One region of the Peribacillus sp. TE19612 genome, then DNA from elsewhere that is predicted to be linked to it. Evidence: riboswitches for the same ligand, from Rfam matches in the RefSeq annotation. Region 1 holds a riboswitch; the other holds the start of a gene.
What was found. Region 1 has a riboswitch for glycine ahead of gcvT (glycine cleavage system aminomethyltransferase GcvT). Riboswitches for the same ligand answer to the same signal wherever they lie in the genome.
Positions count from the first base shown of each region.

Region 2: another riboswitch for glycine. It lies ahead of ACZ9AO_RS10845 (amino acid permease); the one in region 1 lies ahead of gcvT (glycine cleavage system aminomethyltransferase GcvT).

Region 1 covers NZ_JBWCCL010000002.1:416,202-419,629, forward strand. Annotated here, with positions in the region: gene ACZ9AO_RS05360 (DEAD/DEAH box helicase) at 1-1,511, opposite strand, end outside; glycine riboswitch at 1,887-1,974, shown strand; glycine riboswitch at 1,978-2,063, shown strand; gene gcvT (glycine cleavage system aminomethyltransferase GcvT) at 2,204-3,310, shown strand; gene gcvPA (aminomethyl-transferring glycine dehydrogenase subunit GcvPA) at 3,328-3,428, shown strand, end outside.
Region 2 covers NZ_JBWCCL010000005.1:139,889-143,316, forward strand. Annotated here, with positions in the region: gene ACZ9AO_RS10840 (amino acid permease) at 1-1,034, opposite strand, end outside; glycine riboswitch at 1,529-1,607, shown strand; gene ACZ9AO_RS10845 (amino acid permease) at 1,802-3,145, shown strand; gene ACZ9AO_RS10850 (DUF3311 domain-containing protein) at 3,421-3,428, shown strand, end outside.

The DNA.
Region 1 (3,428 bases):
AATTCACCGATTACTTTTTCAAATAAATTTATTTTTTCGTATAGTAACTTCAGTATATGTTCTTCAACTGTATTTTTCGTGGCAAAGTTATAAATCATCACATCTTCTTCCTGACCAAGGCGGTGGATCCGTCCAATTCTCTGTTCAAGCCTCATTGGGTTCCATGGCAGGTCAAAATTAATCAAGTGATGGCAAAACTGAAGGTTTATCCCTTCCCCGCCAGCTTCTGTTGCGATTAATACCTGAATATTCTTTTGGAATAATTCTCGCATCCAGTCTTTCTTTCCGCGCTTAAAACCGCCCCGGAAAGGAACAGAAGAAATTCCATTCTGCTGTAGGTACCATTGGAGATATAGTTGAGTCGCCCTATATTCCGTAAAGATAATTACTTTGTCATCAATTTTCTTGATCAGTTCCAAAGCTTTTTCAGCCTTTGAGTTCTGGACCGTTTCATTCACTTTAGTAAATAAATCATCAAGCTTTGCCAAAAAATCAGGGGAAGGCTGATCGTATTTATCTCTCATATTCTTTAATGTATAAAAGACAGCCTCTCTGCTGCTGCATGCTTCCCTTTGGAGAGTGAGAGCCGAAAAGGCGCTTCCTTTTGATCCATCCGAAATTGGCTTGAATTTGGAAACAGCATCATACAATGCTTGTTCCGTTGGAGAAAATTCAATGGTGATGGTTTCCACATGCCGTTTTGTCCATTCAATGCCAGTATCGGCCCGCCGGTTTCGAATCATGACAGTGTTGACCAGTTCCTTTAGGTGTTCATCTTCAATTATGTTCCGGCCTTTCCCTTTATACTTTTCAAAAAAGAGTGAAGCATTTCCCAAGTGGCCCGGTTTCAATAACGAAACGAGGTGGAATATCTCCTCGACTTTATTTTGAATCGGAGTGGCTGTCAGGAGTAAACAAAATTTCTTTTTCAGATTTTGGACGAATTCATAGTTCTTCGTCTTATTATTTTTAAGTTTATGAGCTTCATCAATAATGATGAAATCATATTCCTGAGTAAAGATGATATCTCGATGTGGAGCGCGTTTCGCTGTATCAATGGATGAAATGACCACATCACAGGAGTCCCAGACATAACTTTTTCTCTGAACGACTGCCGGAATATGAAACTTGGTATTCAATTCAAATGCCCATTGTGTGACAAGGGAAGCCGGAACAAGGATCAATACTTTTTTTACAAGTCCCCTAATCATATACTCTTTTAGGATCAAGCCTGCTTCAATTGTTTTTCCCAGCCCTACCTCATCAGCCAAAATGGCTTTTCCATTCATCTTTTCCACTACTTGCTTCGCCGCTTCCAATTGATGGGGAAGCGGGGTTAACTGAGGAAGGTGCTTGGGCGCCTGTAAACCTTCAAAATCAGGGATGATAAGATTTTCCTCCATTTGAACCGCCAACTTATAAAGCTCCCAATTTCCCCATGGACCGTCATTTTCCATCTTTTGCAGAAACTCGTCATTCCATTCAGAATTGAAGGATATATTGATTTTCATAGAAATAACTCCCTCTTAAATCATAATTTCCTTAATATAAGGTCAAAACCCGAACATTTCATATGTGAAGTAAGATAAATATTTCTCTTCAAAAGTTATTGCAGAGATAAGTTTCTTAGGGTAGGATATAAGTATATTTAGAAAATTCCAATTTCCAAACGCTGCAAAGAATGTTTGTACATCGATTTTGCAGTTCGCGTTTTCTTAGTATGGGCTATATGCTCCTAATTTATCCAAGATTACCGAGGAGATCAGTTAAACGGTTTCTGAAGTTTTAGGAGAATTGGCAGAGAATGCATTCCATTTATGTTCAAAGGTTTTACCGATGCTGGGGGCTTATTCGCTTCCTTTCAATGGTAGACCATTTATATGCGGGTGAAGATAAGGGGAGAGACTACGGATGTAGCGCCGAAGGAGCAAACTTAGCAGTGAATCTCTCAGGCAAAAGAACTCTTATTGGACGCAACTCTGGAGAGCGCCGCCCGTTATGGGACGCGGCCACCAAAGGGGAAAACCTATTACATAGGTAAACTTTCAGGTTTCAGGACAGAGAAAAAGCTCAAACGGGCTTTCTCTGTCCTTTTTTGTGCTTTTTTCACATCATGAATCAGGATGTATCTGATGCGTAATGACAAGAAGCTTTTGATAATGAAGCCAATTAATTTTTAAAAAAATCTGAAGGGGGTCATTTTTTGACCAATTTAAAAAGAACACCACTATTTGAGGTTTATCGTGAATACGGAGGTAAAACGATTGATTTTGGCGGCTGGGAACTTCCTGTCCAATTTTCGGGTATAAAGGATGAACATGAAGCCGTACGGACAAAAGCGGGGTTATTCGATGTTTCCCATATGGGGGAAGTCGATGTTAAGGGGCCTGGGAGCCTTTCCTTTTTACAGAAGATGCTGACCAATGATATATCAAAGCTGCAACAGGGCGGTGCCCAATATACCGCCATGTGTTATGAAAACGGAGGCACGGTTGATGATCTTATCGTGTATAAAAGGGCTGAGGACGACTATCTGCTCGTGGTCAATGCAGCGAATACAGAAAAAGATTTCAATTGGCTGCAAGCTAATTTAACGGAAGATGCCCAAATTACGAATGTATCAAGTGACTATACACAGCTGGCACTTCAAGGACCAGCTGCAGAGAAGATATTACAAAAACTATCAGGAAGTACTGACTTAAGTGAAATTGGATTTTTCAGGTTCAAGGATAATGTCATGATTAACGGTATCTCCACGCTGGTATCCCGTACTGGATACACTGGTGAAGATGGTTTTGAGATATATAGTGACAGTAAAAATGGCCCTGCCCTTTGGAAGGCGATTATGGATGCCGGTAAGGAAGAGGGGGTTCAGCCGATTGGTTTAGGTGCTCGTGATACTCTGCGTTTTGAAGCGAAACTGCCGCTGTATGGGCAGGAGCTTTCAGCGGACATCACCCCGATAGAAGCCGGGATTGGTTTTGCAGTAAAAGTGGATAAGGAAGTTGATTTTTTCGGGAAAGCCGTTCTTGCTGAGCAAAAGGAGAAAGGGGCTCCCCGAAAGCTTGTGGGAATTGAAATGATTGACCGTGGCATTCCACGTCATGGGTATAAGGTCTACAGCGGTGATGAAGTCATTGGCGAGGTCACGACTGGTACCCAATCGCCAACATTGAAGAAAAACGTTGGATTGGTACTTATCGATAAGGAATTTTCGGTTCTGGATGCGGAAGTCGAAGTGGAAATCCGTTCCAAACGTTTGAAAGCCGTTATAATACAAACACCTTTTTATAAAAAACCACGTAAATAGAGGGGAATGGTCATTAGATGAAACATCGTTATTTACCTATGACAGAGCAAGATAAACAAGAAATGCTGGAAGCGATAGGGGTATCCACTGCTGAAGAACTTTTCAATGATATCCCTGA
Region 2 (3,428 bases), on a different contig from region 1:
ACCCCGATGCCCAATCCTAATAGTACAGCGATCGTGCAATATGCCGGCACTCCATTTTTAGATACTTTAGCAAAGACTTTCGGAGCTTGGCCATTCAATGCCAGTGTGTAAAGCATACGACCTGCACTGAAAATCCCACTGTTGCATCCAGACATTGCCGCAGTGATTACGACAAAATTGATGATGCCTGCCGCTGCAGTGATACCTATTTTGGCAAAGGTCGAAACAAACGGACTGCCTAAGTCATCCAGTTGATCCCAAGGGAATACTGTCACGATTACGAAAATGGCACCAATGTAGAAAATTAAAATGCGCCATATGATTGATTGGATCGCTTTTGTTACGGTCTTCGTTGGGTCTTTCGCTTCTCCGGCTGTGATGCCGATAAGCTCAACGCCTTGATAGGAAGCCACTACAAGTGAAAGCGCAAAGAAGAATCCTGTCCAGCCTCCCGTAAAGAAACCGCCATTTTCCCAAAGATTCGATAAACCAATCGCATCCCCGCCATTCCCTATTCCAAAGAAGATAAGGCCTAGGCCGGCAACGATCATCAATATAATCGTTATGATTTTTATAAGTGCAAACCAGAATTCAAATTCCCCGAAGGATTTAACGGAAATGAGGTTGGCCGCTCCCAAGATGATCATGGCGACCACACCTGGTATCCAGGCCGGTAACTCCGGGAACCAATATTGCATATACAAGCCAACCGCAATGATTTCGGACATTCCGACGATTACCCATTGAAACCAATTGCTCCAAGCAGTCATATAACCTGCCAAAGGATGTATATAGCTGCTCGCAAAGGTTGCAAAAGAACCTGTAGTCGGTTCTAAATAAAGCATCTCACCCATGGAACGCATGATGAAAAATATAAAAATACCTGCGATGGCATAAGCAAGCATTACAGAGGGCCCTGTCCATTTGATCGTGCTCGCCGATCCCATGAATAACCCGACACCGATGGTTCCGCCCAAAGCTATCATTTGAATGTGACGTGCTTCCAGCCCTCTCTTTAATTCCTTGTTCGACATGTTTAACTCCCCCAGATGCAATATCGGTAATGCTTTTCTATCCTTACCACGAACTTATTAATTATTGCGGTTAGAAATGCTCTATCGAAAAAATATCAATAACACTTCATTTATGTTTTCTTATCTTATAATAGTAAATATTCTGTAAAAATACAATTGTATTTTTGAAATAAACAGTTGCCAAATATATCTTGGCAATTTTCCTAATCTAAAAATATAATTTTTAAAAAATGATGATCAATATTTCATAATAGTGATCCTCCAAAAAAATAAATTTTTCAAGTACCTTTATAAAAATTAAGACCACTATTAAACTACAGATAATGCCTGTTTCATTTCAAAAAATTTGTTGACCTACCGAAAAATAGATGATAGAATTCCAATATTATTTTATAAGCATAATGAATGATCAAGCAGTGAAAATTATCACTGGCTGACATTTCTTCACAACCGCATACAAGCAAGCGATGAATGCTATGGATGACACTATAGCAGGAGCAGCTTCTGGAGAGACTGTACAAGATGCAGCGCCGAAGGATTCACAATCTCAGGCAAAAGGACAGAAGAGTAACGAATGATATATTGTTATTCTGAACCCTTTAAGAGATTGGTATTATCCAATCTCTTTTTTTATTGTCCATTTTGTGGTTGGACTAAAATAACAAATGGGAAAGGCAAGCTGGACGAAAAAATTACGTCCCTCTCTCCAAGACCATGCAGGTAAACTCATTCACTACCAAGACTATAAAAAGACGGGGGCGTAAGAATTGGCAAAACAAGAATTAAAAAGAGATTTAAAAAATAGACATGTACAACTGATCGCAATAGGAGGAACCATTGGCACCGGATTATTTTTAGGTTCCGGAAAAGCCATACAATTGGCAGGACCTTCTATATTATTTTCTTATCTGATAATAGGGATTGCCTTGTTTTTTGTGATGAGGGCACTAGGGGAATTACTCTTATCCAATGCAGGGTATACATCATTCACTGAATTTGCAACCGAATATGTCGGTCCATGGGCCGGCTTCGTAACAGGGTGGACATATTGGTTCTGTTGGATCATGACCGCAATGGCCGATATCATAGCTGTCGGCGTCTATATGCAATATTGGTTCGATATCCCTCAATGGATTCCGGCTCTAATATGCCTAGTCATTCTGTTAGGATTGAACCTTTTGACCGTTAAGTTATTTGGTGAATTGGAATTCTGGTTTGCCATCATTAAAGTAATCACGATCATCGCCTTGATCGTCGTGGGGATCATCCTTTTGATCATCGGCTTCAATACCAATAGCGGAACGGCTTCCCTAACGAACCTATGGAATCATGGGGGCATGTTCCCTAATGGCATTTCTGGATTCCTATTATCTTTACAGCTGGTCGTCTTCTCATTTGTCGGTGTCGAATTGGTCGGGGTTTCTGCAGCAGAAACGGCGAACCCGCGAAAGAACATTCCATCTGCCATCAATAAAATCCCTGTCCGGATTTTGCTTTTCTATGTTGGTGCCATATTCGTCATTCTCTGCGTCAACCCATGGACACAACTGGATGCCACGAGCAGTCCATTTGTAGAGGTCTTTGCGTTAATTGGCATTCCAGTCGCTGCAGGGATCATCAACTTCGTCGTTTTGACATCCGCTGCTTCTGCATGCAACAGTGGATTATTTTCAACAAGCCGAATACTCTATACGTTAAGCAGGAATGGCGAAGCCCCTGCTAAACTGGAAAAATTAAACAAACAGGCTGTTCCGAGCAATGCCTTATTCACATCCACAATCGTTGTATCAATAGGGGCATTATTAAGCAAGCTGATACCAGAACAGGCATTTACTGTCGTGACTACCATCAGTGCCATCTGTTTCATATGGGTATGGAGCATTATCTTGATCTCCCATATCAAATATTCGAAAACAAGGCCTGACCTAAGAGCCGAATCGACTTTCAAGGCTCCTTTTACACCCTTTGTCAATTACGTCATTTTAGGATTATTCCTGTTCATCCTTATTGTTATGCTATTCGCTGAAGCTACAAGGCTATCACTGCTCTTGACCCCAATCTGGTTCATACTTTTGGTAATACTATATAACTCTAGGAAAAAATATAGCTAAAGAAAATAAAGCCTTGAACTCACTAAGAATTCAAGGCTTTATCTGTTTTATGAACATATCATTGTTCGGCTGTCTGCGCACTGCTGCTAAAATATATCAGGCAACTGCATTAAATTTTATATCAAAATAGTGTAAGCTAATATATATATTATCGGACCTTTTCGGTCAGGTATGAATTTTCCATCCGGTTCGGTTCACACATCCATCAGTGGCATTGAAGAATAAACCCCCATTGGTGGGCGTTTCACATTATTTAAAACGGAGGGGGTTGTTTAATGAAGAT